Regions from separate parts of the Arthrobacter sp. MW3 TE3886 genome, predicted to be linked through region 3. Evidence: riboswitches for the same ligand, from Rfam matches in the RefSeq annotation. Region 3 holds a riboswitch; each other region holds the start of a gene.
What was found. Region 3 has a riboswitch for cyclic di-AMP ahead of ABH915_RS03905 (hypothetical protein). Riboswitches for the same ligand answer to the same signal wherever they lie in the genome.
Positions count from the first base shown of each region.

Region 1: linked by a shared signal. The riboswitch ahead of ABH915_RS13645 (hypothetical protein) and the one ahead of ABH915_RS03905 (hypothetical protein) in region 3 are both predicted to bind cyclic di-AMP.
Region 2: linked by a shared signal. The riboswitch ahead of ABH915_RS04850 (NlpC/P60 family protein) and the one ahead of ABH915_RS03905 (hypothetical protein) in region 3 are both predicted to bind cyclic di-AMP.

Region 1 is NZ_JBGCAN010000001.1:2,998,211-3,004,456, forward strand. Features, by position in the region: gene ABH915_RS13630 (DedA family protein) at 1-466, shown strand, start outside; gene ABH915_RS13635 (response regulator transcription factor) at 472-1,149, shown strand; gene ABH915_RS13640 (sensor histidine kinase) at 1,142-2,149, shown strand; gene ABH915_RS13645 (hypothetical protein) at 2,296-2,985, opposite strand; cyclic di-AMP (ydaO/yuaA leader) riboswitch at 2,990-3,192, opposite strand; gene ABH915_RS13650 (hypothetical protein) at 3,395-3,643, shown strand; gene ABH915_RS13655 (cation:proton antiporter) at 3,640-4,845, shown strand; gene ABH915_RS13660 (DNA alkylation repair protein) at 4,927-5,646, opposite strand; gene ABH915_RS13665 (glycoside hydrolase family 16 protein) at 5,991-6,246, shown strand, end outside.
Region 2 is NZ_JBGCAN010000001.1:1,037,955-1,044,200, reverse strand. Features, by position in the region: gene ABH915_RS04860 (molybdenum cofactor guanylyltransferase) at 1-149, opposite strand, end outside; gene ABH915_RS04855 (HNH endonuclease) at 248-748, opposite strand; gene ABH915_RS04850 (NlpC/P60 family protein) at 968-1,726, opposite strand; cyclic di-AMP (ydaO/yuaA leader) riboswitch at 2,022-2,205, opposite strand; gene ABH915_RS04845 (M23 family metallopeptidase) at 2,329-3,150, opposite strand; cyclic di-AMP (ydaO/yuaA leader) riboswitch at 3,155-3,369, opposite strand; gene ABH915_RS04840 (metal-dependent transcriptional regulator) at 3,520-4,215, opposite strand; gene serC (phosphoserine transaminase) at 4,561-5,691, shown strand; gene ABH915_RS04830 (MFS transporter) at 5,753-6,246, opposite strand, start outside.
Region 3 is NZ_JBGCAN010000001.1:826,128-832,373, forward strand. Features, by position in the region: gene ABH915_RS03890 (glycosyltransferase family 39 protein) at 1-1,765, opposite strand, end outside; gene ABH915_RS03895 (GtrA family protein) at 1,766-2,383, opposite strand; partial or broken gene ABH915_RS03900 (glycosyltransferase) at 2,565-3,200, opposite strand; gene ABH915_RS03905 (hypothetical protein) at 3,360-4,175, opposite strand; cyclic di-AMP (ydaO/yuaA leader) riboswitch at 4,177-4,334, opposite strand; gene ABH915_RS03910 (ATP-binding protein) at 4,516-6,126, opposite strand; gene ABH915_RS03915 (response regulator transcription factor) at 6,148-6,246, opposite strand, start outside.

The sequences.
Region 1 (6,246 bases), 2.2 Mb from region 3:
CATGCTCGGACGGAAATTTGGCCGGCGCTGGTTCAAGGACGACGCCCGGATCCTGAAGACAGCGCACCTGACCACCACGGAGGACTTCTTCCGCCGCCACGGCGGGGCCGCCGTCGTGCTGGCGCGCTTCGTCCCCATGGTCCGGACGTTTGCTCCCCTGACCGCCGGGATCGCGCGCTATGACTACAAATCCTTCACCCTGTGGAATATCACCGGCGCCGCGGCATGGGCGGCCTCCGTGACGATGCTTGGCACCTGGCTGGGGCACTTTGACATCATCGCCAGGAACATCGACGCCATCGTCGTGGCCATGGTGCTCGTCTCCGTCGTGCCGGGGGTGGTGCAGCTCCTCAAACGCCGCCGCAACTCCCGCGGCGCAGCCGCGTCCGCAGCCCACGCCGCCGGCGACACGGCGGAGGAACCCGGGGGCGGATGGCGGACTGAGGAAATGGCCGCGGAAGAATAGCTGACATGACTTCCGCTGAGCTTCCCTCCCTGCTGCTCGTCGAGGACGACGCCGTCCTGGGACCGCTCATCGCCGAGCTCCTGGACCCCGACTACCGGGTCCAGTTGGTCACCAACGGCCGCGATGGCCTCCACCAGGGGCTGACCGGGAGCTGGGACGTCATGATTGTCGACCGCGGGTTGCCCGCCATGGACGGCATCGCCCTCATCACGGCTTTGCGGTCGAAAGGCATTGCCACGCCCATCCTGGTCCTGACCGCGCTGGGCGACCCCGACGAAAAGGTCAGGGGACTGGACGCCGGCGCCAACGATTACGTGACCAAGCCGTTCGACGCCGGCGAACTGGCAGCACGCCTGCGCGCACTGACGCGCTCCTTCCCTCCCCCGGCCCCGGCCCCGGTGGCGATCGGGGACTGGGAACTGGACCCGACGCAGCGTTCCGTCCGTTCCGTCTACGGGCAAACGGTGCCGCTGACCGCGAAGGAAGGCCAACTGCTGGCAGCCCTGGCCGCGGAACCGGACCGCGTCTTCACCCGGGACGAGCTCCTCGCGGCGTGCTTCCACGCCTCGGAGCAGCCCGGCGTGATCGATACCTATGTCCATCACCTGCGCCGGAAGATCTCCAAAGCCGTGATCCGCACGGTGCACGGCCTCGGATACCAGATCGGCGATGCTCATGAGTGACGGCCGGCCGGCACGCGGAAATCCGGACCACTCCGTCCTGCGCAAGGCCTCCCTCAAGGTCGCGCTGCGGATCAGCGCCGCGTGCGCGGTCATGGTTCTCGGGCTGCTCGCCGCCACGGCACTGTACCTCACGAACCAACTGGCCCATCCTGAAGTGCCGCGTTCGGCGGCGGCCGGGGCGGCCTACACATACCTGGATTCCAAGGATGTCCTCGAAGCCATGATCATCGCCGGGGTGGCGGGAATCCTGCTGGCCGGCATCGTCGGGTGGCTCAGCGCGCGCAGCGCCATCCGACCCCTCAGTGAGGCCCTGGCCAGGGAGCGGCGTTTCGTCCAGGACGCGAGCCACGAATTGCGCACCCCATTGACCATCCTGGACACCAGGATCCAGCTGGCCCAGCGCAACACTGTGCCCGGCTCCAGGCAAAGCCAGGACCTGGCCCGGATCCGGGAGGACGCCGCGACGCTGACCGGGATTGTCACCGAACTGCTCCTCGCGGCTACCGCGGAGGCCCCGGCCCACTCCGCACCCCCTGCCGACCTGGCCGATGCTGCCGCCAGCGTCGCCGTCAGCCTCCAGCCGGTGGCAGAGCAGCGGAAGGTGCGCCTGGAATTCTCTGCCGATGCCCGGCCGCTGGCCCGGATCGAGAAGAACTCGCTGCGCCGTGCCGTGCTGGCCCTGGCGGACAACGCCCTGGCCCACACGCCTCCGGGCGGCCGCGTGTCCATCACGACCTCAATCGAGCAGAAGCGCGCCGTGATCACCGTGGCGGACTCGGGGACCGGAATTACTGGCGTCGATCAGGCCCGGATCTTTGACCGGTTCGTGCGGACCGCCAGCACCGGTACTTCACAGGGACAGCGGAGCTTTGGCATCGGGCTGGCCTTGGTCCGGGAGATTGCCGTCGCTGCCGGGGGCACTGTCGAGGTGGCCGCGACCGGGGACGAGGGAACGGTCATGAAGCTGACGCTTCCGCTCAGTGAGAGCGGGAATCCCTGAGGATCCTGTGCCGGAGAAAGGCGGTGCCGCCGGGAGCCCGGACCCCCAAAATGCAGAGACAGAAAAGACCGGCGATCGATTTGCCCCCAAGGGAAATCGATCGCCGGTCTTTCCGGACTGTCTGGCCCCGGTCGGGGCCATGCGGCTTAGGCGCGGACGAAGGTCACGCCGCCGGTCGCGGTGAGCCAGGACAGCGGGTGCACCATCGTCTGGTTCGAGCCGTTCATGCCGCCGCTGACCACCTGGCCGTTGCCGGCGTAGATGCCCACGTGGCCGGACTGGACCACCATGTCACCGGGCTGCGGCGTGGCCACAACGGCTCCAAGGCCAAGGAACGCGCGGGGACCGATGTCGCCAACGGGCTTGCCCGCGGCGCCAAGGGCCTTCTCCACCATGGCGGTGCAGTCCTGGGTGATGCCCACCTGGCTGTAGGCGGCCGAGAGCATGATGGCGTTGCGTCCGCCGGCAGCGGGCGCCGCGGCCGGCGCTGCTGCCGGAGCGGCCTGCACCTGGACGGTCGCCTTGGGCGCTGCCACCGGGGCTGCAGCCGGGGCTGCAGCGGGAGCCAGAGCCGGAGCCGGAGCCGGAGCAACGGGCTGCTCGATGACCGGCGCGGCAACAGAATCCACTGCGGGGCGCTCGAAGCTGATCTTGACGCTTGAATCGGCGCTGACGGGGGCGCTGACCTGTCCGGTGACGTCGATGTTCGACGCCGGAGCGGAGTCACGCTGCACGGGGGCGGTGGCGGCGTTGGCAGCCATTCCGCTGGTCAGGACCAGGCCGGATGCGGCGGCGAGGACGGCGGCATGGCGCGCAAAAGTATTGACTGAAGTCATGAATGTAGCCTCTCCCAATGCCTGCGAGGTGAGCTGTCGGATTCGGATGGGAGGCACCCGGCCGCACTCCCGGGCCCGTCGTGGCGGGCACTGTGCGGCTTCACCCCAAGACCTGCATATCAGCAGGTCAAAAGTGGTTTCCCCGTCTCTGCCGGACGTTGATGCGAGTTACCCCCGGGCCGCGGCAGAGTTAGGCAATCGGCTGGGGAGCGCCCGTATCGGAGACAACAGGCACTCATCAACCGTAGCGCGAACCGCACCCGAAAGTCACATTCAGGTAACGGAGGCGGTGATGGCGTGCCGCAATTTGCCCATAGGGCGGCGGCCGTTTCCGAACATAGGATGATGCCATCAGCACCACCGGAAGCGGAGGCCCGAAATGAACAGCCATTGTGTCGCCATCTGCCAGTTGAGCACTCAGCCCCAAGAGGATTTCGACGTCAACACCGAGCTGCTGATCCTGGACGGCGGGGACGTCCATGTGAGCACATGGGACGCGGAACCGCGCGACGGGGGCTTCGACGAGCACGTCCTGAATGACCGGGTGGACGCGCTCGGGTACATGGTTGTCAACGACTGGGCCTTCCTGGACGGGAAGGCCTACGCAGTAGTGGAACGGCGGTCGGGAACGGTGCCGGCGGGCCGCGGCGAACCGTGACCTTCCTGTCCCTGGCGCTGATCGCCGTCATCGCCCTGGCTGGCCCCCTGCTGGCCCTGCCCGTGCGCTGGCACTTGCCTGTCATGCTGGGTGAGCTGCTGGCCGGCATCGCGATCGGGCGCTCAGGCCTGGCCCTTGTGGACCCCGCGGACCCGACATTCACCCTGCTGGCCAATATCGGCTTTGCGCTGATGATGTTCGTGGCAGGCACCCACGTTCCCGTGCGGGATCCGCACATCCGTGGCGCCCTCGGGAAGGGCTCGCGCCGGGCGATTGTGGCCGCAGCGGCAGCGGTGGTGGTCGGAACCGGCATCGGGCTGCTGTTCGGGACTGGACATGCTCCCCTCTATGTCGTGCTGCTGGCGTCTTCGTCGGCCGCCCTGGTGCTTCCAATCGTCGATTCCCTGCGCCTCGGCGGGCCAGATGTCGTGGACATGACAGCGCAGGTGGCAATAGCCGACACAGCCTGCATTGTGGCGTTGCCGCTCCTGGTGGATCCGCCCCACGCAGTCCAGGCGGCGCTGGGCGTCCTCGTGGTGACCGGGTGCGCGGTGGTGCTCTTTGTCGGCTTGCGCTGGCTGGAGCGCCGGGGAATCCGCCGGCGCGTGCACCGGCTCTCGGAAAGCCGCAAGTTTGCCCTGGAGCTGCGGATCCAGCTGGCCGTACTCTTCACCCTGGCCGGTGTCGCAACGTGGAGCAATGTTTCTGTGATGATGGCAGGCTTTTCCTTCGGCCTGGTGATGGCTGCCGTCGGCGAACCGCGGCGGCTGGCCCGGCAATTGTTCGCGCTCAGCGACGGCTTCCTGGGTCCGCTCTTCTTCGTCTGGCTGGGTGCCTCGCTGACGCTCAGGGACCTGGCCGGACACCCTGACATGATTGCCCTCGGCCTGGCACTGGGGGGCGGGGCCCTGCTGGCGCATGCCGACCTGGCTTTCCTGGGACTCCCGCTGCCCCTCGGGGTGTTGTCGGCGGCCCAGCTAGGCGTACCGGTGGCCGCGGCGAGCATCGGCACGCAGCTTCAGGTCCTGCTCCCAGGCGAGGCCGCGGCCCTGCTGGTGGGAGCGCTGGTCACCATAGCCGCGGGCGCCGTCGCCGGGTCACGGGCGGCGAGGACGTTCGCGCTGCCGGCAGGTGCCGGCGGTAAGTCCGGGGATTCCGGCAGCACCGTCGGGCAGGGCGATCCGGGAGATCCGAAGGGCTGACAGTCCGGATGTCTGAATGTCCGACATGTCTGCGTGCCTAAGTGCCTGAACCAGCCGATCCGGCGGCGAAGGTCCGGATCGTCATACTCCAACGGACGTGAGTTGCAGTTCCGGCCTCCGCTTTGCCATCTCCGCCAGGACCCGGGAGACCGCGTCCCGGACAGCCATGCCGTCGGCGTCGAACTTCCCGCCAGTCTCGCCGAGCACCGCGTTGGCGTGCCGGACAAACCTGTCCCAGTCCCCCGCGCCCGCGCGCAGCGCCAGCAACGGCGAGAGCAGCGCGGCCCGGCGCAGCCAGGCATCCGGCTCGCGCACCCATCGGTCCAGCACGCTGTCGGCCCGTACCCTGGCCAGGACATCGAGTCCGTCCACCAGGGGCCCGACGACGTCGACGGCGAGCGGATCCACAAGGTCCGGCACCCGCGCCTGCCGGATGAACCCCTCCAGCCGGGTGAGGTCGGCGTTGGTCAGCAGCTTCACGTTGTTCTGCAGCAGGACAACGGCGGCCAGCCGGCGCTCGAAAACCGGCGCTGCCCGCAGTTCCGGGCCGTCCAGATCGGAGCCCTCCAGTTCCGGGCCCCACAGTTCGGAACTCAGCGCAGCGACCTCATCACGGGAGAGTCCGGGATAGCGGCGGCCGGCATCGCGGACCGTGCCGCGCACGGCACCCACGGAGGTGCCGTAGAACCGAAGGCCGCTGCCCGCTGGCTCCGTTTCCAGCCGCGCCTGCAGCTGCTCAGAGCGGCGCCAGGAAGCTTCCCGCTGCAGGGAGCGGTCGATGAATTCGCCGGCTTGACTCACAGGTCCATTCTTTCCCCTCCCAGCTCACGGTGGAAACGCGGTGCCAAGCCGTCCTGAGCGGCGGGCGTGGACCGTCCAGATCCCCCGCCGGCCCTGCCTGGCAGGTCACCACTATCTGCGCGGGAGGTTTGCGGGCTGAGGTAACGGTCCGGTAACGTTGGCCGCTGGCCGTGAGGCCCGGCCCGAATGCAGGGCCCCGGACCGCCCCTTCGCAGGGCCCCGTTGCGCCGTTCGGCGTCTGCTCGCCCATGCCTTGCGGCAGGGGCCGGATGAAACTTTCCGCACTATCCGCCGCCCTGGCAGCGTCGGTTGTGTGTGCCAGCCACGAAAGCCCGAGGGGTCCGTTGTTCAAGAAACCGCTGTTCAATAAGTCAACGCTCAATAAGTCAACGCTCAATAAGTCAACGCTCAATAAGTCAACGCTCAATACATCAACGTTCAAAGATGCACGGCCGAAGGCACGCCTCTCGGCACCACAGCTGAGCAAGGTAGCGATTGCGCTGAGCCTGGGAGCGCTGGCCCTGACCGGCTGCAGCGCTGGCCCCACGTCCGGCGCCGCAGCCGTTTCCCCGGCCACCGAGGCCGCGAATTCTGCTGCGG
Region 2 (6,246 bases), 210 kb from region 3:
GGTCCGACGACGACGGTGCGCACCGCCGCGCCCGCTGCCCGCAGTGACCGCTCCAGGAGGGTGGCGCCGTCGAAGATAAGCCCGGATTTGGGCACGCCGCCTAGGCGGGAGGCCCGTCCCCCGGCGAGAATGATGGCATCGAACTCCATCGCTTCAGCGTAGCGCGGCGCCGGCCGCCGCCGAGCAAGCCGTGACGTGCGCCGGCAGCAATCCCACCAGTTGACCAGGCAGCAGGCCAGGAGGCGGGTCAGGCAGCCGATTCAGGCAGCAGGAACGGATCCCAGGCCGGCGTCGGCTTCTCGAGTTCCTTGATCTGCCAGATGGCGCCCTTTGGCGGGCCCGGAACAAAACCGATCTTCCAGCCCATCTCCGCCGGCGTATGGTCGCTCTTGGCGTTGTTGCACCGCAGGCAGGCCGCCACCAGGTTCTCCCAGGAGTCGGCTCCGCCCCGCGACTTGGGCTGGATGTGGTCGATGGTGTGGGCAGCCTTGCCGCAGTACGCGCAGCGGTGGGCATCCCGGCGCAGCACGCCGCGGCGGCTCACCGCAGTCATCGTGTTGTACCTGGGCCGGATGTAGCGGTTCAGCAGGATCACGGACGGGCGGCCCAAAATGTCCTGGGGGCCGACCACAGGGTCGTCCCCTTCGGCCACCACGCTGGCCTTTCCGGTCAGGACAAGGACGAGCGCCCGGCGGAAGGTGATGACCGCCAGCGGTTCATATCCAGCATTCAGAACGAGAGTGCGCATCCGCATACCTCTTCACGGCCGCACCCGCCAGCGGCACGAGGGCCGGCTGCCCTCTGCATGGTCGGGCTATGGATCGACAACACAAGAGTAAACACTCAAGTGCCGGATCACCGAATATTTTTTCGCCGGCGCAGTCCCCGGCGCGGAAAGTTCACTGCGCGGCAACGCAAAAGACCCCCGCCTGCAGGCGGGGGTCTTTCGAAAAGCTGGGGTTCGTGCTTAGGCGCCGACGCGGATGAATACCGGGCCGGAGCCGACGTTTACGCTGTACAGCGCGGTGGTGCCGCCGTTCCAGCCGCCGTGCACTGCCATGCCGTTGCCGACGTAGACCGCGATGTGAGCCATGCCCACGCCGCCGTTCTGGTAGTAGGCGAGGTCGCCCGGGCGTGCCTCGCCGGCGCTCACGGTGCGGCCCAGGGACAGGTAACCTGCCGGCCAGCCGTGGTAGTGGATGCCGGCCGCGGCCAGTGCGTTGGTGGCGAGGGCGGTGCAGTCCTGCGCCACGCCGATCTGTGCGTAGGCAGCGGCGGCGATGGTCGCGCCAGCGCCGCTTCCGATGCCGGCCGGAGCCTGGGCAGCGACGCCGCCGCTGACGCCAAGCTCGGTGCCGCCGGCGCGGGAGGCCGTAGCGTCCTGGACCTTCACGACGGGCTTGGGTGCCTCGACTACGGGAGCCGGCGTGGTGGTCACTGCGGGCTTCTCGTAGGAGATCGCGATGGTGGAAGCGGCCGAGATGGTGGCCGGAGCTGCGGACTGGACTTCCAGGGCCGAAGCGGAGGTGGATTCGCGCTGAACATTGGTTTCAGCAGCGTTGGCTGCGATTCCGCTGGTCAGGACCAGACCGGAAGCTGCGGCGATGACCGCGGCCTGACGGCCCACGCCGCCGGCGTTGTCGCCGACAGCCTTAGCAATAACAGCCAGCGAGTTGGTCTTGGTGACCTCGGCGCGGTGCCGTGCAACGTTTGCACGAGTAGTCATTAAGTTCTCTCTTTCGTGATCCTTGGACCGCGCGCTTTCGGGCACGGGCTGAGGACGCTCCGGCATCTTGGGGGTACGCCGGATCGCCCCGAAATGGGTTACTTAGCGAAGGGTGTACTGCGAAGACGCGCCAAAAGCGGAAACTGCATGCTGTCCGGGCTCGGTAGAGATTGAGCCTGCGGAACGTGATCCAATCCGGACGCCGGCAAGGGCGTCACGTGATGTGGATTCCAGCGGGCTCGACAGAGCCTCGCCGGTGCGCATGCGCGCAGAATTGTGGCGTGAAGACACGAAAGTAGCCTCTCCCAATGCCTACGAGGTGAGCTGTCGGATTCGGATGGGAGTCACCCGGCCGCGCTGCTTCCTGGGAAGCTTTGCGACTTAACCCCAAGGCCTTCTTTCGAAGGCCAAAATTGGTTCCCCCGCCCCTGCCAGACGATGTAATGCGAACGGACCTTGAGCGGTGGCAGAGCTAGGCAATCCACTCAAGAGCGCCAACTTCGGAAAAGTTGGCGTGCTTCAAACCCTACAGCAGTCCGGATTCAATGTCACATTCAGATCACGGCGTGTCACGGGAACTTGAGAGCAGCCCATCGTCTTGTCTAGAGCCAGCCGAGCGGATCAACGACGTCGCCGTTGACCATCACTTCAAAGTGAAGGTGGCAGCCCGTGGAGGCGCCGGTGGTCCCACTCATGGCGACGACGTCACCGCGGGAAACCTTCTGGCCAACCTGGACCGAGGCCGAGGACAGGTGGTTGTACGTGGTCTCCAGGCCGTTGCCGTGATCGATGACCACGCGGTTTCCGCCGCCGAAGGGATGCCAACCGTTGAAGGTCACGGTGCCGCTGGCGGCCGCGTGGACCGCCGTGCCGCACTGGGCGGCGAAATCCTGGCCGCGGTGGAACTCCCCCGCGCCCCCAGTGATGGGGCTGACGCGGTAGCCGAAGGGTGAGGCCGTGACCAGCTGGTCCAGCGGCGCACCAAGGGTGCCCGCCGATGCCGCGCGGGTGATGGTGCCCACAGACTGGGCGCTCAGCAACTGCTTGAGCTTCCCGTCCGGATCACCCTTCGTGGTGACGGCCGTGCGGTTGAAGTCAACCTTTGCGGCGGCGGCAGCCGTGACATCCGGCTGCACGGCAGCGGTGAGCGCGCCGGATCCGCTCGGATTCGAAGCCATCACCGGGCTCGTGACGGGAACCGTCACGGTGAGAACCAGACCAGTCGCGGCCAGCGCGATCCCGGCTTTCTGCCCGACTCCGCTGGCCGCGGCAAAGTCCGTAACCTGGCGGAACGGGCTGCGCCGGTGACGCCGTTCATCGCGGTGCACGTCACGCGGGCGTTCGGCCGTGTGAGCGACGACGGGCCGCGGCTCCGGAGCGGGACCGGTCGCGCGGCGACGGCCCCTGGCGGTCTGGGTGGTCAAGAACGGTTCCTCTCTGGATGGCCTGCGGAGTTAGCTGTCGGATTCGGGTCAGAGAGATCAAAGACCCGGTCCGCCGTTGCAAGCGGCCAGGCACAGAGGCATCCCCATGGGATCCTTCGGTGGAAGCTGCTTGCCGCTGACGGACTTCACCCCAAGGCTGCCGAAGTAGCAGCCGAAAGTGGTTCCCCCGCCCCTGCCAGGAGGTGGTTCTGCGACTGATCCGCTGGCAGGGCTCGGCTTCGGATCAGGTAACGCTTTGGTATCGGTACTGGCCACTAACTATAGGTGATTAAGCCGCCCGGTAATAAATCCGTAATCGCAATTGTGCACAACTCATGGGTCGTCCCATGACCGGCGCGGAGTGGCGGGTCAGGCGACTGTTACAAAGACGTGTGCGGCTACCTCGGGCGGCAGCTCCAGGGCACCTTCGATATCGGGGACGCGGACCGAGATGTACTCCCCCACCCGCTCCAGCGAGACCAGCGCGCCTGGCCTGATTCCGCCCTCGTCGAGCTGGGCCAGAAGCTCCGGTTCCACCTGGATCGGCTCCGCGAGCCGGTTGACCGTAACCCGGGAGCTCACACCGTAGCCGGCCATGGCCTCCAGCAGGTTCACGGCCCTGTCCACGGGGGCGCCGTTGGGCACGCCGCCAAGATCCGCAAGCCCTGGAATCGGGTTTCCGTAGGGTGAGACTGTCGGGTGGTCGAGCATCTCGAAGATTCTGCGCTCGACGCGTTCGCTCATGACATGCTCCCAGCGGCACGCTTCCTCATGGACGTAGGCCCAGTCGAGCCCGATCACGTCCGCGAGGAGGCGTTCGGCCAGACGGTGCTTGCGCATGACGCCGATTGCGCGTTTCCGTCCGGTTTCCGTCAGCTCAAGGTGCCGGTCGCCGGAAACAACCACCAGCCCGTCGCGCTCCATCCGGCCGATGGTCTGGGACACAGTGGGACCGGAGTGGCGGAGCCGTTCGGCGATGCGGGCGCGGAGGGCAACGATGTTTTCTTCTTCAAGTTCCAGAATGGTCCGAAGATACATCTCCGTGGTATCGATCAGATCCGTCATTCAGCTCAGCTCCTCGAGCGCAGTCCTAGCGTCATTCCCACCGTACCGCGTGCGGGCTGCATGCAGGATGCGCCCTGGCGGGAACCGCCGTACGTTCGCATGCCAGCCTAGCCTATTTTGAATTACTCCGGATAATCTTTCGATCGGGCTGGAGCTATTGCCTCAGCCCCAGCCGGCCAGCCGTCCCCTGGTGTCTCAATGACCGGACTATGACAGGCCTTTTTCCGTATCGCCGGGAGCTGTCAGGCAAAATAGAACAGGCAGTATGAAAAGGGGTGTCCGTGGTGGCCATCCCTCCCGCCACCTCCCAGCCACGCTACGAACCAGCCGAAAATTGGAGCCACTGTGAGCGACACCAGCATCACGATCCCCGCCAACCTCCTGCCCAAGGACGGACGGTTCGGCGCCGGCCCGTCGAAAGTCCGGCCGGAACAGATGGATGCCCTGGCCGCGGCCTCGTCGAAGCTGTTGGGGACCTCGCACCGCCAGGCACCCGTGAAGAACCTGGTCGGCTCGGTCCGCAACGGCCTCAGCGAATTCTTCCGGGCACCGGAAGGCTATGAAGTGGTGCTGGGCGTCGGCGGATCCACCGCGTTCTGGGACATTGCCAGCTTCGGGCTCGTGGAGAACAAGGCGCAGCACCTGTCCTTCGGCGAGTTCGGCTCGAAGTTCGCCTCCGCCACCAACAAGGCACCCTTCCTTGCCGAGTCCTCCATCATCAAGGCAGAACCCGGCACCCGCCCCACCGCCCGGGCGGAGGCCGGCGTCGACGTCTACGCGTGGCCGCAGAACGAGACCTCAACCGGCGTTGCCGCACCCGTCCAGCGCGTGGCCGGCGCCGACGAGGGCTCGCTGGTGCTGGTGGACGCGACCTCGGCCGCGGGCGGGCTGGACGTGGACGTGGCGGAGGCGGACGTGTACTACTTTGCGCCGCAGAAGAACTTCGCATCCGACGGCGGCCTGTGGCTGGGCCTGTTCTCCCCGGCTGCGCTTGAGCGGGCGGCACGGATCAAGGCCGGCGGCCGCTGGATCCCCGATTTCCTGGACCTCCAGACGGCGATCGACAACTCCCGGCTGAACCAGACCTACAACACCCCCGCGCTGGCCACCCTGGTGACGCTCGATGCCCAGGTGCAGTGGCTCAACGCCAACGGCGGCCTGGACTTCGCCGCCGGCCGGACCGCGGACTCTGCCGGCCGCATCTACCGCTGGGCCGAGGCGTCCGGATACGCCACGCCGTTCGTGGCCAAGGCTGAGGACCGTTCCAACGTGATCGCCACGATCGACTTCGACGAATCAATCGACGCCTCGGCCATCGCCAAGGTGCTCCGCGCCAACGGCGTCGTCGATACCGAGCCGTACCGCAAGCTGGGCCGAAACCAGCTGCGCATCGCCACCTTCGTGGCGATCGAGCCCGACGATGTCTCGGCACTGCTCGAGTGCATCGACTTCGTCGTGGCGGAACTGAAGAAGTAGCCCTGCGTCCGGCGTCGTCACGGCCGCACAGAACCCAAACCGTGACGGCGCCGTCGTCGTTTCAGGCCCGTCCGCCCGGCTGTGCCTCCGGCCGCGCGTCCCGGCCGGCACCGGCCGCGCCCGTCCCGCTTTCGACGCGGAAGTACCGCAGCCCGCGGGCGCGGCGGTTGAAGTGGAGCCGCAGGTGCTTCGCGCGGATGATCCACACCAGCCCGATCAGGGCCGCCAGCAGGCCGGCGCCGGCCGCGACCGCCATGGACCAGCGGGGGCCCGCGGTGTTTGCCACCCAGCCGACGAGCGGCGCACCAAGGGGAGTTCCGCCCATGAAGATCGCCATGTAGAGGGCCATCACCCGGCCCCGCATCACGGGCTCCGTGGTGGTCTGGACGTACCCGTTGGCGCTGGTCATCATGGTGATCGCGAACAGCCCCACGGGCACAAGCGCGACCCCGTACCAGAAGTAGCTCGGGGCCATCGCTGCGATGCCCGAGGTCACGCCGAAGGCGGCGGCCGCCCCGAAAATGACCCGCAGCCGTGGCTTGCCGCGGCCGGCGG
Region 3 (6,246 bases):
CGGACCACTTGGCGCCGGAGGACTGCAGCAGCGCGGTCAGCTCCGCCGAGGACGTTTCCCCGCCGGGGCCGCCGCCCATGCCGTCACTGCCCGCGCCGTCACTGCCGGCCCGGCCGGCCCCGAAGCCGCCGCCCATCGCGGACGCGGTGGGGCCGGAGGTCGGGATCGAACCGGAATGCGGCTGGGCGACGGTCGCCAGCGTCCACGCGGTGCTTCCGAGCCCGCCGGCGAGCAGGCAGAGGATCACGACGCCGGCCGTGGCGGCCTTGCGGAACCGTGCCGGGAGAGCCGCCATGCCGTCCGCCCGCAGGAGCAGGGCCGCGGCGGCGAGGACGCCTAGGACCACGATGATCACCCGGAGCCCCGGCAGCCAGGCCGGATCGCGGCCCAGGAGCACGGCGGACCAGACCGAGGTGGCCAGCACCGTCACGGCCAGGACAACCCGGGCCGGCCAGTAGGCCCGGCCCCGCCACAGTGCCAGGGAACCGATGCCGGCCAGCGCCGCGATGGCGGGGGCCAGCGCCACGGCATAGTACGGGTGCACGGTGCCGCTCATGAAGCTGAAGATTCCGGCCGTGATGACCAGCCAGCCGCCCCACAGCAGGAGCGCCGCACGGGTTTTTGAGGTCCGGGCCTCGCGCCGGGTGAACCACAGCCCGGCCACCAGCAGGATCAGGGCCGCCGGCAGCAGCCAGGACACCTCGCCGCCGAAGCTGGTCCCGAACATCCGGGTGATCCCGGCGGCGCCGCCGAAGCCGACGTTGCCGGTGCCGCCGGGACCCCCCGCGTTGCCGCCCGGCATCCCGCCGCCGGATCCGGTGATCCGGCCCAGGCCGTTGTAGCCGAACGTCAGTTCCAGGAAGCTGTTGGTCTCCGACCCCGCCATGTAAGGCCGGACCGAGGCCGGGGTCAGCTGGAACAGCACAATGTAGCTTCCGGCCACGACGGCGATCCCGGCGGCGGCGGCCAGCAGGTGCAGGAGCCGGCGGCCGAGGGTGGTGGGCGCCGCCCACAGGTAGGCCAGGGCCAGCCCGGGAACGATCAGGAAGCCCTGCAGCATCTTGCTCAGGAACGCCAGGCCGATCACCGCGCCGGCCGCGGCGAGCCACTTCCAGCCGGCCTTCTCGATGGCGCGGGTGGTGAGGTAAGCCGCCAGCACCAGGCACAGGGTGAGCATCGCGTCCGGGTTGTTGAACCGGAACATGAGGGCGGCCACCGGGGTCAGCGCCAGGGCGCCGCCGGCGAGCAGGCCAGCGGCCGGCCCGGACACCCGCTTGACGGTCAGGTAGAGAAGCCCGACGGCGGCCACCCCCATGAGCGCCTGGGGAATGAGCATGCTCAGGGCCGAGAAACCAAAGATCCGTCCCGCGAGGGCCGGGATCCAGAGGGCGGCCGGCGGTTTATCCACTGTGATGGCGTTGCCGGCGTCGAGGGAGCCGAAGAGCAGTGCCGTCCAGTCCTTGGTCCCGGCCTGGATCGCCGCGGCATAGAAGGAGTTGGCGTAGCCGGTGGCCTCAAGATTCCACAGGTACAACGCCGCGGTGACCACCAGGAGCAGCGCTGCCGAGGGCCGCACCCAGCGGGGCTGCGGTCCGAACAGCAGCCGGTCCCGGCGCCCCTGCGCTGCCGGGGCCTGGGACGCGGGCGGCTGGGGCGCCGTCCCGCCGTCTCCGGGAACCGGGTGTGGCTGCGCCTCGGCGGCGGGTGGCGTGCCGGCCTGGGAGCCGCTCTCGGCTCCGGTGGTGGGGCTGACGGTTGCCGTCATTTACTTGGCCTTTTCTGTGCGGGGGAGGGAAGGATCGGGGGCGCCGGGCGCAGGAACGGCAGTGGTGGGCCTGTGGCGGAAAACCACCAGCCGGAACAGCAGGAACTTCACGGCTGTGGCGGCCAGGTTGGCGGCGGTGACCGTGAGCAGTTCAAGCCAGCGGTCCGGTGCTGCTCCCGACTCGGCGTGAACGAGGGCGAGTGCGCCAGAGGTCAGGGCCAGCCCGATGCCGAAGACCAGCAGTCCCTCGAAGTGGTGGCGTGCGGCCTGGCTGCTGCCCTGGATGCCGAACGTGAAGCGCCGGTTGGCGGCGGTGTTGGCCACGGCGGTGGTGAGCAACGCGAGGAAATTTGCCAGCTGCGGGTCCATGAACCCGCGGCAGAGCAGGAAAATCGCCAGGTAGGCCAGGGTGGAGGCCACCCCGATGCTGCCGAAGCGGACGAGTTGTCCGAAGAGGCTTCCACCGGGGCTTTGTTCCTGGGCCCGGGCGGCGGCCGGCAGCGGTCCGCGGGCCAGGGCGGCGCGCAGGTCGGGAACCGGGATCCGGCCCGAGACCAGGTCCCGGCTCAACCGTGCCATGCCGCGCAAGTCCGCGAGGGCGGTCTGGACGATGTCCACGCTGGAATCCGGGGTCGTCGGTCCAGTCCACCGGGACTTCGTGGACGCGCAGGCCGCACTTTTCTGCCAGGACCAGCAGCTCGGTGTCGAAGAACCAGGCGTTGTCCAGCGTGTGGGGGAGCAGTTGCCGGGCCACGTCCGACCGGATCGCCTTGAAGCCGCACTGTGCATCGCTGAAGTGGGCGCCCATGAGGGCCTGGAGCAGGAAGTTGTAGCTGCGCGAGATGAATTCCCGCTTGGGACCGCGGACCACGCGGGAGTTGCGGGTCAGCCGCGTCCCGATCGCCAGGTCGGAGTGCCCCGAGATGAGCGGGGCAAGGAGCGGTCCGAGGGCCGCCAGATCAGTGGAAAGATCCACATCCATGTACGCCAGGACCGGCGACGGCGAGGCCAGCCACACCTTGCGAAGTGCGTTTCCGCGGCCCTTTTCCGCCATATGGACCACCTTCACTTCGCGCAGCTCGCGGGCTACGCGTTCCGCGGCCTTGAGCGTTCCGTCGGTGCTGGCGTTGTCCGCCACGGTGATCCGGAAGGAGTGCGGGAAGGCGCCGAGCAGGTAGGCGTGGAGCCGGCGCAGGCAGGCTTCGAGGTCCCGCTCCTCGTTGAAGACCGGGATAGTGACGTCCAGCAGGGGCGTGCTGGCGCGCGTATCGATGGCTGTGCGCCGGGCGCCGGGGCCGGTAAGCGCCCCGGCGAACGGGTCCGGAGCGGGCGCGTCGGCCAGCGCAAGCCCCGGGGATGTCTCGGGTGCCGCCGGGCCGGCCGGCGTCCCCGCGGTGCGGGGCAGGGTTCCTGTGGCCTGGTCTGTGAATGTCATGGCTCAACTTTCCCGGCGGCCCATATGAGGGCTTTAGGGTCAAGCTGTGCTGGGGCTGTGGAAGTCTGGGCTGTCGGGCTGCTCCGGCCGTGGAGACGCAAGGAGGCCCCGGATCCGTGTGGATCCGGGGCCTCCTTGGCGGGGCCGGTTAGTGCCGGTTTAGTACCAGTTGTGTGCGTAGTGGAAGTTCAGGGCGCCGCAGGGGGAGCCATAGCGCGACTTGACGTAGTTCAGGCCCCAGTTGATCTGGGTCCGGTAGTTGGTCATGTAGTCGGCGCCGGCGCTCGCCATCTTCGTGGCGGGCAGGGACTGGACCACGCCGTAGGCGCCGCTGCTGGCGTTCGTCGCGGTGGTCTTCCAGTCAGATTCCTTGGTCCACAGCTTGTGCAGGCACTGCATCTGGCCAGGTGCCCAGCCATAGCGGCCCAGCTGGGACGCGGCGTAGGCCTGGGCCCCGGCAGGGTCGTCAATTGCGACCGGTGCCGGTGCGGGGGCAGGAGCGGCTGCCGGTGCGGGTGCCGGTGCGGGTGCGGGTGCGGGAGCGGGAGCGGGAGCTGCCGCGGGAGCCGGAGCAGGTGCGGGAGCAGCGGGGGCGGGGATCAGCGCTTCGGCTGCCTTAACCTCGGAGATCTGGGGAGCCACGTTCTTTTCCGCCGGAGCGGTCGGCCCAGCCACCTGGACCCGCTCGAAGTTGAGCTTGGCCAGCGGGTCGGCGATCGTGGCCGTCTGGCTCGCAACGTTCGCCGTGTGGGCGCCCGGCTCTGCCGCCTGGCTGGCGGCGCCGCCACCCAGCAGCAGCGCGCACGCGGCGGTGACGACGGCGGCACGGCGGCCGGTTGTACCGAGTCCGGCGGCGAACCGCGACAGGGCGGATGCCCGTTTGGCCGGTTCGGCGCGGTGGCGCGACTTAGCTGCGCCAACTGAGCGGGAATGCGAATCGCCGTCAGGGCGCGTTTGTACCTGGAATTCAGTCATGGTGGCCTCTCAACGCCGGCGGAGTTAGCTGTCGGGTTCGGATGAGGTCATCCGGCCGCACGGAATATCACGTGTCGGCTTCACCCCGAGGGCGCATGAATGCAGAATGCCCGGGAACTCTGGGTCCCCCGCCTCTGCCTGGTCCAGCGGAATCCGGGAAGCGGCAGAGTTTGGCGTCCGTCCGGATATGCGGCACCGATGGCGGCGCACTCTAAAGACGCTACAGGACCCAACCGCTTAAGTCACATTTTGGTAACAGGAATCACAGGGCCGGGGTGGCGGGTTGCGCCGGATTGACCAGACGTCCGGTCCCGGGTCCTTGCGGCGCCGGCCGCGCCGTCTATGCCGACGGCGGCGCGGCGGGCAGCCGCACGGCGAACTCAGTGCGCCCTGGCCGGGACGTGACCTCGACGGTTCCTCCGTGGGCCTCCACGATCGACTGGACGATGGACAGGCCCAACCCGCTGGTGCCTTCGGAAGTCGGCGCAGCGGTCGCCGTGCCCTGGCCGCCGCGGCTGCCGGAAACGGCGCCGGAAGGCGGGCGTGCGGCGGCCCCGGACCCGACCCCCGCCGTCGCGACCACCGAACTGGCGGGGAGGGCTGCGGGACTCGACGCCGGATTGGTGCGTGAGGCGTCGGCCCGGGCGAAGCGGGCGAAGACCCGGCCGATAAATTCCGGGGCGATGCCGCTGCCATTGTCTGTCACGGTGACCACGGCACTGCCGTCAGCCGAGCGCATGACGCCCGTGACCACCTTGGTCCCGGGTTCGGTGTGCTTGCGCGCATTGGACAGGAGGTTGGCGAGGACCTGGTGAAGCTGGGTCGCATCACCGCGCACCACCAAGGGCTCGTCCGGAAGTTCGAGCTGCCAGATGCGGTCCGGGGCCATGACTTTCTCATCGCTGACCGTCTCGATGGCCAGTTGGGTGAGGTCGACGTCGGAGATCTTGAGCGGCTGCCCCTCGTCCAGACGCGCCAACAGCAGCAGGTCCTCCACGAGCGTGGTCATCCGCTCGGACTGGCTTTGCACACGGGCGAGGGACCTCTCGCCGTCGGGGGTGAAATGCTCGGTCATTCGCATCAGCTCCGTGTAGCCGCGGATGGCCGTAAGCGGGGTGCGGAGTTCGTGCGAGGCGTCGGCGACGAACTGCCGGACCTTCATCTCGCTCTCCTGCCGCGCTTCGAGGGCGTTGGAGACGTTGTCCAGCATCTTGTTCAGCGCGTAGCCCACGCTGCCCACTTCCGTTCCGGGATGGGCCGCCGACGTCGGGACGCGCACCCCTAGCGCCACCTCGCCGGCGTCCAGCGGGAGGCGGGAGACCTTGGTGGCCACCTCGGAGAGCTGTTCCAGCGGCTTCATGGTCCGCCGGATCAGGGCCGTGCCGGCGAGCCCGATCAACACGAGCCCGCCTGCGGACACCACCACCATGGTCCAGACCAGGGAGGTCAGGGTGTTTTGCTTTTCTGCCAGCGGGAGTCCGGTCACAATCACGTCGCCGTATGGCGCACGCGCGGCCGTGAGCCGGTAGGCGCCGGCCGAAAGGGTCCGGTCCACGGGCACACCGTTTGGGGTGAGGGTCAGGAGAACCTTGTTGTCGGCGGGGGAGAGGCTCTTGACCGCGCCGTCCCCGGCCAGGAAGCCGGCCCTACTGACTTCGTCGTCCAGTATCCGGGCGTTAAGCGTCCCGACGCCCTGTCCCCGGGCTTCGAGGGGGTCGGGGCGCCTGCCCGAATCGTCCGAGGAGGGCCGGCCGAACTCGCTCGAACGGTGGGAGGCCTGGTCCAGCTGGGTGTCGAGTTGCCGGGTGAGGAAGAGGTCCATGGAGGCGTAGCTGAACAAGCCCACAGCGCCGCAGATGGCCACGAGCAGCGCCATGGCAACCAGGACCAGCCTGGTGCGCAAATGCCACGTGGACGGGTTGCGCCAGTCGCGTCCGGGGACGCGGGTCATGCCAGAAAGTGAGGGCACGGATCAGTCCGCCGGTTTCAGGACGTACCCGGCTCCGCGCACCGTGTGGATCATGGGAGCGTGGTTGGCGTCGACCTTCTTGCGGAGGTAGGAAATATACAG